2 regions of the Achromobacter sp. AONIH1 genome follow, and region 1 is predicted to be linked to the other one. Evidence: predicted binding sites of a transcription regulator. Region 1 holds the regulator's gene; the other holds the start of a gene.
What was found. The regulator sigma-54, encoded in region 1, starts transcription at its own class of promoters, with help from an activator protein. The targets are predictions, from matches to a motif close to TGGCANGNAANCTGCTTT.
Positions count from the first base shown of each region.

Region 2: a site for sigma-54 is predicted at 3,179-3,196, ahead of C2U31_RS28520 (ANTAR domain-containing response regulator). Genes of this name have one in related genera too.

Region 1 covers NZ_CP026124.1:1,225,021-1,229,973, forward strand. The annotation lists gene C2U31_RS05660 (tripartite tricarboxylate transporter substrate binding protein) at 1-456, opposite strand, end outside; gene C2U31_RS05665 (hypothetical protein) at 649-1,272, opposite strand; gene rpoN (RNA polymerase factor sigma-54) at 1,271-2,716, shown strand; gene C2U31_RS05675 (bacterioferritin-associated ferredoxin) at 2,838-3,119, shown strand; gene C2U31_RS05680 (LysR substrate-binding domain-containing protein) at 3,298-4,167, opposite strand; gene C2U31_RS05685 (DMT family transporter) at 4,334-4,953, shown strand, end outside.
Region 2 covers NZ_CP026124.1:6,255,314-6,260,266, reverse strand. The annotation lists gene dacB (D-alanyl-D-alanine carboxypeptidase/D-alanyl-D-alanine-endopeptidase) at 1-130, shown strand, start outside; gene upp (uracil phosphoribosyltransferase) at 330-968, shown strand; gene cysG (siroheme synthase CysG) at 1,018-2,448, opposite strand; gene C2U31_RS28520 (ANTAR domain-containing response regulator) at 2,561-3,142, opposite strand; gene C2U31_RS28515 (CmpA/NrtA family ABC transporter substrate-binding protein) at 3,543-4,850, shown strand; gene ntrB (nitrate ABC transporter permease) at 4,874-4,953, shown strand, end outside.

The DNA.
Region 1 (4,953 bases):
CTTGGCCTGTTTGGCGCGCGCCACGAAGTCCTTCAGGTCCTTGGCGGGGTTGGACGGGTGGGTCACGATCACCGAGGGCGTGATCGACAGCAGCGCCACGGGCGTCAGCGCCTCGTCCTTGTACGGCTGGTCGGAACGGATCAGGCTGTTGGTGACGGTGCCGTTGCTGCCGACCAGGTAGGTGTAGCCATCGGCCGGACTGCGCGCCACGTGGGCAGCGCCGATCACGCCGCCGGCGCCGGGACGGTTCTCGACGATGACGGGCTGGTTCAGCGCGGCGCCGACCGCCTTGGCGATGATGCGGGCGACCAGATCATTGGCGCCGCCGGCGGTGAACGGGGCGACGAAGGTGATGGGCTTGTCTGGCCAGGCAGCCCGCGCCGGCGCGCTGAACGAGAGCGCGGCAGAGCAGGCCAGCGCCATGCTGGCGGCGAACCGGACGGAAGTACGGAACATGGAAAGCGGACTCCAGGAGGTCGGCCGCGCGGTCGCCGCGGCGGGGCCGCCGGCGCATGGTGTCGGTATGACGCGCGGCCCGCGGTTGCGCGAGCGTGGCAGGCCAGTATAGGAGCGGCTTGCTGGCAGCGCACTGAAATGCAAAAGCCGCCTGGACGGCGGCTTCTGGCGGGTTGCGCGGAAGGGTGTCGCTTATCGGGCGGGGCCGATGCGCGGCTCGACGTAGCGGTCGGCGCGCGGTTCGCGGCGCGGTGCGTCGTCGTCGCGGGAGCCGGCGCGGGGCTTGCCGCCGCCTTCCAGGATCTCGGCCTGACGCGCCACCATGTCGATCTTGGCGATGCGGCTGTGGCGGATTTCAGACAGCGAGCGGCGCAGGTCGCCCACGGTGAAGGGTTCTTCGCGGTCGCCCCAGGTCCAGCGCAGCACGCCCAGCGATTCGTCGGACAGTTGCGGCGCCAGTTCGGCCAGCACCTCGGTCTGCACCGGCGTGGCGCGGCCGGAGGCCAGGCTGGCGCTCAGCCAGGCGCGCAGCGCGAAGAAGACGATGAGGCTCCAGATGCCGACCCCGACCCACCACAGGTAGGGGCTGAACTTCTGCACCATGTCCATCGTGGGCTGGCCCAGCGAGTGCAGGAATTCGAAGCTCACGCGCTTGCCCGCGTCCAGTATCCAGTTGGCGACGAAATACCAGATGATGAGGGCGACGGCGATCACGATCGCGCGCAGGAGGAGTCTGGGAAGCGCAAGTTTGAGCAGGGTCTGGCCGATCAGGCGGCTATCCTGGCGAACGCGCTCGGGCGAAGTCTGATTCATCATGCAAAATATTGTACCTATGACCCGTCCGATTTTAGAACTGCGTCCCGGTCAGCATCTGACGCTGACCCCACAGCTGCAGCAATCGATCCGATTGTTGCAGTTGTCCACGCTCGAGCTGGAAGCCGAGATCTCGCAGGTGCTGGCGGACAACCCGCTGCTCGAGCGCGACGACGAACCCGTGGCGCCCGAGGCGCAGGCAGAGTCCGAACGCGAGTCCTCGGTGCAGGACGACGAGCCGGCGGCCGAGCGCGACGCGCCCATCGAGGAAATGCCCGGCTCCGGCGGGGTCTACCCAGACGAGGACGGCGGCCCGCCCGAGGCCGCCATGCCGGACACGCTGCGCGAGCACCTGCTGGGCCAGCTGGTGCTGACCCGGGCGGCGCCGCGCGACGCCGCATTGGCCGCCCTGCTGATCGACGAGCTGGACGAGAACGGCTACCTGGGCTCGCCGCTGGAGGAAATCCTGGGCTGGCTGCCGGCCGAGCTGGAGCCGGATATCGACGAGCTGAAGGCGGCGCTGTCGCTGCTGCAGTCCTTCGATCCACCCGGCATCGGCGCGCGGGACATGGCGGAATGCCTGCTGTTGCAATTGCGCCACCCGGACATCACGCGCCTGCCCGAGGCGGCCGACCCGGCGGCGCTGGCCTGCGCCCGCGAGATCTGCGCCCGTCACCTGCCGCTGCTGGCCACCGGCAATGTCGCCCGTCTGTGCGCGGCGGCGGGGTGCGACGAAACCCGGTTCCGCGCCGCGCACGCCCTGATCCTGCGCCTGGAGCCGCGTCCGGGACGCGCCTGGACCGTGCCGGCCGCCGACTACGCCGTGCCGGACGTGATCGTGCGCAAAACCCGGCGCGGCTGGCAGGTCACGCTCAACAGCGCCGCCGTACCGCGCCTGCAGATCAACGGCCTGTATGCGCAGATGCTGGGCAACCAGAAGGAATCGGCCCACGCTGGCCTGCAGGCCCAGTTGCAGCAGGCCAAGTGGATGATCCGCAACGTCGAGCAGCGCTTCGACACCATCCTGCGCGTGTCCCAGGCCATCGTCGAACGCCAGACGGCTTTCTTCAGCCAGGGGCCGGCGGCCATGCGTCCGCTGATCCTGAAGGACATCGCGGGCGAACTGGGCCTGCACGAATCCACGATTTCGCGGGCCACGACGCAGAAGTACATGCTCACCCCGTTCGGTACGCTGGAGCTCAAGCGCTTCTTCGGGACGGGGGTGTCGACCGATGGCGGCGATGCCACCTCGGCCACGGCGGTGCAGACCCATATCCGGCAGATGGTGGCGGACGAGAACCGTGCCAAGCCGCTGTCCGACAGTCAGATCATGGAAAAGCTGGCCGACCAGGGCATCGTGATCGCCCGGCGCACGGTGGCCAAATACCGCGAGGCGCTGCGCATCGCGCCGGCGGCGCTGCGCAAGGCGCAGGCCTCGGTTCGCTGAAATCAGGGACGAATGACTGTAAATTCGTCCCTGATTTCAAACACTTGCGTGACATCTCGGTTGCAATTTTTTTTGCGCAAGCCGCTTGCCAGTTCGAGAATAATTTTCGATAATTATTCTCATGTACATTTGTGTATGCAACGCGATCACCGAACGCCAAGTCCGCGCCAGCGTGGACGCGGGCGCTACCACGCTGGCCGACCTGCAGTTCGAGCTGGGCGTGGCGACCTGTTGCGGCTGTTGCGCAGCCACCGCCACGGAATACCTGCCCGGCGGTCGTTGCTCCAGCGTCTGCGACGTGCGCTCGATCGCCGTTCCGGTCAATCCTCCCGCCGCCCTGGCTGAACAGCCCAGCGCGCCGGCGGCCAATACCTATCCGGTCATCCAGGTCGCGGTAGCCTGACCCCGTTCCTGATCCAACGAAGCCACGGCGCCTGCCGTGGCTTTTGTTTTTGTGCGGATGGGTCGGCGTGGATTTTCGCGTCTTTGTCTGCGCGGTTCCTTCCACACACAGGCGGCCTGTGTCCTTTCCACGCCTGGCGGCTTGCGGCCGTTGGGCCGTCCGGCGGAGCCGTTCCCGTTCAGGATGAGGGCTGGCGCCACTGCGCTGCGCAGAACGCCTGCACCGTCTGCGCCACCTGGCGCGCCGGCTCGCGCGCCGCGCGGCCCAGGCAGAGCGCGAGTTCGGTGGGCGGCGCCGGCGGCAGATGCTCGTCCACGATGCGCAGGTTGGGCGCCAGACAGCGGCGCTCCAGCAGCGCGACGCCCAGGCCGCCGGCCAGCGCCGCCTGCAGGCCCAGCAGGTTGGGGCTTTCATAGGCGATGCGCCAGCGCCGGCCCGCCGCTTCCAGCGCATGGATGGCGCGGTTGCGGTAGATGCAGCCTTGCGGAAACGCCACCAGCGGCACGGGCTCGACATCGGGCAGCGGCAAGGCGCTGGCGGCGATCCAATGCAGGTGCTCCGGCCACGCGGCCAGGGCCGCGCCCGTGTCCATTCCGGCGCCGGGCTCGCGCTTGAGCAGCGCCACATCCAGATCGCCGCGCTCCAGGCTGCGCGTCAGCGCGGCGCTGAGATCGCAGCGCACTGACAGGCGCAGCGTCGGCCGTTCGCGCACGTAGGCCGCCAGGAGCGCGGTCAAGGCTTCGGGCGCGAAATCGTCCGGGATGCCCAGGCGCACCACGTCCACGCGCTGGCGGCCGCTGACAGCCTCGCGCACCTCGGTGGACAGCGCCAGCATGCGGCGGGCATAGCCCAGCAGCCGCTCGCCGTCTTCGGTCAGCTGGACCTGGCGGCCGTCGCGGATGAACAGCGCACACTCCAGCGCCTCTTCCAACTTGCGGATCTGCTGGCTGACGGTGGACTGGCTGCGGTGCACGCGTTCGCCGGCGCGCGTGAAGCCGCCGGCGTCGACGACGGAAACGAAGCTGTGCAGTAGATCGAGATCGAGCATGGCGGGGCCTGGAAAGCAGTCGTGCAGCCTGGACAGGCGGCGGGTTTATCCATTCGATTATCGAATACTTTTAATCTGAATAAAGCATTTGTCAATGGATGGGGCGGCGCGCAAAATGGCCGCCAGCCTGTCGCCAAAGCGGCGGCGCCCTCTCTCCGGGACTCGCATGAAAACCCCCTCGCTCGCCGTCGCATCTCCCGCTCGCGCCGATTCTCCAGCCGCTGTCGCCTGGTTGCCCATCGCCGCGTTTTGCCTGTTGTGGAGTTCGGCGTTCGCCGCCGCCAAGATCGCGGTGCGCGACTGTCCGCCGATGACCCTGCTGGCGTTTCGTTTCCTGATCGCCGGCGCGCTGATGCTGGGCGTGGCCGCGGCCAGCGGCCGCTGGCGCTGGCCGAGCCGGCGCGACGTCGCCGCGCTGGCGCTGCTGGGCCTGCTGAACAACGCCCTGTATCTGGGTTTGAGCTGGTCGGGCATGACGCGGGTGTCATCCGCGTTCACCGCGGTGCTGATCAGCACCAATCCGCTGCTGATCGGCGTGCTGGCCGGGCCGGTGCTGGGCGAGCGGTTGAGCTGGCGCAAGCTGCTGGGCCTGCTGCTGGGGCTGGCCGGCGTGGCCGTGGTGCTGCGTTCGCGGTTGAGCGGCATGCAGGAAGACGCGCACGGCACCTTGCTCGTGGTTGGCGGACTGATCGCGCTGGTGGCGGGCACGCTGCTGTACAAGCGCCTGAAGCCGTCCGCGGACTTGTGGATGGCCACCGGCATCCAGTCGCTGGCCGGCGCGGCCGC
Region 2 (4,953 bases), 1.6 Mb from region 1:
TTCCATCGCCGGCTATGTGCTGGGCGCCAGCGGCAAGCGCTACGTGCTGGTCAGCATGGTCAACCACGAGCAGGCAGGCGCGGTGCGCGCCTTCGACGACGCGCTCATCGCCTGGCTGGCCGAACAATAGGGCATGGTCCATGCCGGGTTCCGCCAGGGCGGTCTTTTTCACCCTGGGCGGTCCGGCGATAAAAATTCCCGCAAACCGATTACGATTCTCTGGCGCGGTATCCAAGGCGGACCGCGAGCCGGCGCGAAAGCGCCGCGCCGCCCGCCGCCGCGCCTGAGGCGAACACCCCCGACTCTCAATATTCTGGAGATTTACGCACATGCCCGTGCACGAAATCCGTCACCCGCTGATTCGCCACAAGCTCGGGATCATGCGCCGCGCCGACCTCAGCACCAAGAGCTTCCGTGAACTGTCGCAGGAAGTGGGCGCTTTGCTCACCTACGAGGCGTCCAAGGATCTGCCGCTGGCGCCCGCCACCGTCGAAGGCTGGTGTGGCCAGGTCCAGGTCGAGAAGATCGCCGGCAAGAAAGTCACCGTGGTGCCCATCCTGCGCGCCGGCATCGGCATGCTGGATGGCGTGCTGAGCCTGATCCCCGGCGCCAAGGTCAGCGTGGTGGGCGTGGCCCGCAACGAGGAAACCCTCGAAGCCCATACCTACCTGGAACGCCTGGTCGGCGAGCTGGACCAGCGTCTGGCGCTGATCGTCGATCCCATGCTGGCCACCGGCGGCTCCATGGTCGCCGCCATCGACCTGCTGAAGAAGGCCGGCTGCAAGGAAATCCGCGCGCTGGTGCTGGTGGCCGCGCCGGTGGGCATCGACGCCGTGCTGGCCAAGCATCCGGACGTGCATATCTACACGGCGTCCATCGACGACCACCTGAACGAGCACGGCTACATCGTGCCGGGCCTGGGCGACGCCGGCGACCGCATCTTCGGCACGACCCAGAAGACCGACTGACGGGATCAGGCCGCCTTAAGCGCCGCGCAGCCTTTTCGGCGCGGCGGCCTCAGGCGGCCAGGCGCTGCGGCTGGCCGTCGCCCTGGCCGCCATCGATATGGCGGCCGAACCATTGCAGGCGGGACGCCAGTCCCGCCACCTCGCCCACGATGAGCAGGGCGGGCGAGCGGATGCCGTGCGCCCGCGCCAGATCGGGCAGGTCCTTCACTGCGCCCGACAGCACGCGCTGTTCCGGGCGGCTGCCGTTCTCGATCAGCGCGAACGGCGTGTCCGGCGCGCGGCCGTGCGAAATCAGCCGGCGGCTGAGCGCGTCCAGCTGGCCCACGCCCATGTAGAACGCCAGCGTCTGCTTCTCGCGGGCCAGCGCGGGCCAATCCAGGTTGTCTTCGTCGTCGCGGCAGTGGGCCGTCACCAGCCGCACCGATTGCGCGTGCTCGCGGTGCGTCAGCGGAATGCCGGCGTAGGCGGCGCAGGCCAGCGCGGCCGTGATGCCGGGCACCACCTCATAGCGCACGCCGTGCTCACGCAGGTATTCGAGTTCCTCGCCGCCGCGTCCGAAGATGAAGGCGTCGCCGCCCTTGAGCCGCACCACGCGGCGTCCGGCGCGCGCGTGCTCGACCAGCAGCGCGTGGATGCGGGCCTGGGTGGCGTGATGGTCTTCGCCGGGCTGCTTGCCCACCGACACGCGCGTCGCGTCGCGCCGCGCCAGGGCCATGATGTCATCGCTGACCAGGCGGTCGTACATGATCACGTCGGCCTCGTTCAGCGCCCGCAGCGCCTTGAGCGTCAAGAGGCCGGGGTCTCCCGGTCCGGCGCCCACCAGCACCACGCTGCCCTCGGCGGGGCGCAGGGGCTGGTCCAGGGCGGTGGCCAGCGCGGCCTCGGCCTGGTCCGGCCGCTGCTGGCGCAGCAGCCCGGCCACGGGGCCGTCCAGCAGCCAGTCGTAGAAGCGGCGCCGGGCGCCCAGGTCGGGATGGCCGGCGCGGATGCGCTGGCGGTAGCGATCGGCCAGTCCGGCCAGCTGGCCCAGGGTGTGGTCGAACAGCGATTCGATGCGTTCGCGCAGGCGGCGGGCCAGCACCGGGGCCACGCCCGAGGACGAGATCGCCACGATCACCGGCGAGCGGTCCACGATGGACGGCACCTGGAACGAGGACAGCGCCGGATCGTCCACTACATTGCAGAACAGGCGGCGGGCCTCGGCGGCTTCGGAGACCTCGCGGTTGACCCCGGTGTCGTCGGTGGCGGCCACGACCAGCCAGACGGCGTCCAGCCAGGCGGGGTCGAACCGGCCCGGATGGTGACGGATGCGGCCATCGGCGGCCAGCGCGGCCAGGGCGGGCGTCAGCCCGGGCGCGCCCACGGTCACGGCGGCGCCCGCTTCGAGCAGCGCCAGCGTCTTGCGTTCGGCAACGGCGCCGCCGCCCACGACCAGCGCGGGGCGGCCGTTCAGATCGGCGAACAGGGGGAAGAGCTTCATGGAATAAACCCGCTCCGGGCTGGCCCGGCAAATGTCAGTCGATCATAGGGATGGGGTTTCATCCCCACAACTTTTGATTTATTGAATTCATATATCCAAAACTTATTAACGCTCAGCCCGGGCCCAGCCATTGACTGAACTCAACGACCTCGCGCGCCACCTCGCCCAGGCGCTTCTGGGCCTGCATGGCGCGTTCGCGCAACAGCCGGTGGGCCTCGTCCTCGGAAATTGAGCGGGTCTGCATCAGGATGCCCTTGGCTTTTTCCACCCATTGCCTGTCCGCCAGCCGAAGCTTGGCTTCGCGCAGCGCCTCGCGCCGGGACTTCTCCACGGCGAAGCGTTCGATCGCCACGGTCAGCAGGCTTTCGATGCGGGCGGCGGGGACGTCCCCGACCACGTAGGCGGCCACGCCCGCCTGCAACGCCTCGCGGATGGCCGCGCGCGTGCCGTCGCCGGTGAACATCACCACCGGCCGGTCGCTGTGCTCGCTGGCCACGCAGACATATTCCAGCGTGTCGCGACCGGGCGCGTCGCTGTCGATCAGCACCACATCGGGAGCGGCGTCTTCGATCGCGGCGGCCAGATCCATGCCCGGCGCGGCCTCGGCCACGACGCGCACGCCCGCGGCCGCCAGCGTCTGCCGCAGCGACGCCGCGCGTCCCTCGCCATCGTTGAGCAGCATGACTTTCAGCATGGGGCGTTCGATCCTGCAAATCCGGATAGCGGTGATCACGCAATTTCCATGCCATGCCGCGGCGCGCGCAACCGCCGCGCGGCGCGCACAAGCGCGGGGCATGGCGCGCACAGGCTTGGTGCGCCGGCGCACGTTGTGGCGCATCCGTGTGTGTCCGCAAGGTGTTGGTCCGCGCCCGCGTCGATCGGCCGTCAAGCCAGTATCCATGCGGTATCACGGACTTTGCGCCGGTCCGCGCCTGGGGGGGGCGGGGGTTGGCACGGCGCTTGCTTGTGGGGTAGTGGCGGCCAACGGCGGTCGCCCACGCTGAACGCCGCGCATTCGCGGCCAGGGACAACGACGTCTCGCCCGCCACCGGATCCGGTCCGTGGCGGGCGGGGCGTTTTTTTTGCCAGGAGCCATGCCCATGTCGTCACACCATGACCGTTCGGAACACGCCCCGAAACCCGACCCGCGCGATGGCGCCGATGCCGGACGCCGCAGCTGGCTCGCGGGGGCCGCGCGCGCGGCGACGGGCGCGGGCCTGTTGTCCCTGGTCGATCCGCTGGTGCGAGCCGGCGCCTGGGCGGCCGGCACCGATGCGCCGGAAAAGACCGAGGTGAAGATCGGCTTCATCCCGCTGACGGATTGCGCGTCCGTGGTGATGGCCTCGGCGCTGGGCCTGGACAAGAAGCACGGCGTCACCATCACGCTGTCCAAGGAGGCTTCCTGGGCCAGCGTGCGGGACAAGCTCATGAACGGCGAGCTGGATTTCGCTCATGTGCTGTATGGGTTGGTCTACGGCGTGCACCTGGGCATCGGCGGTCCGCGCAAGGACATGGCGGTGCTTATGGGGCTGAACCAGAATGGCCAGGCGATCACCCTGTCCAACAAGCTGTTGCAGGCTGGCGCGCGCGACGGCGAGTCGCTGGCCAGGCTGATGGCCAGCGACAAGCGCGAATACACCTTCGCCCAGACCTTTCCCACAGGCACCCACGCCATGTGGCTGTATTACTGGCTGGCGGCGCATGGCATCGATCCGATGCGCGACGCCAAGGCCATCACCGTGCCGCCGCCGCAGATGGTCGCCAACATGCGTGTGGGCAACATGGACGGCTTCTGCGTCGGCGAGCCCTGGGGCGCGCGCGCGATCATGGACAAGATCGGCTTCACCGCCATCACGACGCAGGGCATCTGGGCCGATCATCCCGAAAAGGTGCTGGGCGCCAGCGCCGAGTTCGTGGCGCGCCATCCCAACACGGCGCGGGCCGTCACGGCTGCGGTGCTGGAGGCGGGCAAGTGGATCGACGCTTCCGAGGCCAATCGCCAGAAGACCGCCGAGACCATCGCCGCCAAGTCCTACGTCAATACCGACGCGGGCGGCATCGTCGGCCGCATGCAGGGCCGCTACGAGGACGGCCTGGGCAAGTCCTGGAGCGATCCGCATGCCATGCGCTTTCATGCCGATGGCGCGGCCAACTTCCCCTACCTTAGCGACGGCATGTGGTTCCTGACACAGCACAAGCGCTGGGGATTGCTCAAGACGCATCCCGACTACCTGGCCGTGGCCCGGCAGATCAATCGCATCGACGTGTACCGCCAGGCGGCGCAGGCCGCCGGCGTGGCGCTGCCCGCCGGCGAGATGCGCAAGTCCACGCTGGTCGACGGCGTGGCCTGGGACGGCAGCGATCCGGCGGCCTATGCCGACGGCTTCAAGGTCAAGGCCTGAGCGCCGCAACGAGGGAGAAGGAAATGTTCAATGTGATCTCCTCCATGGCGGGCGCGGGCCGGACGGGCGCCTTCTGGCGCGACCGCGTCGAGGGCCTGCTCAA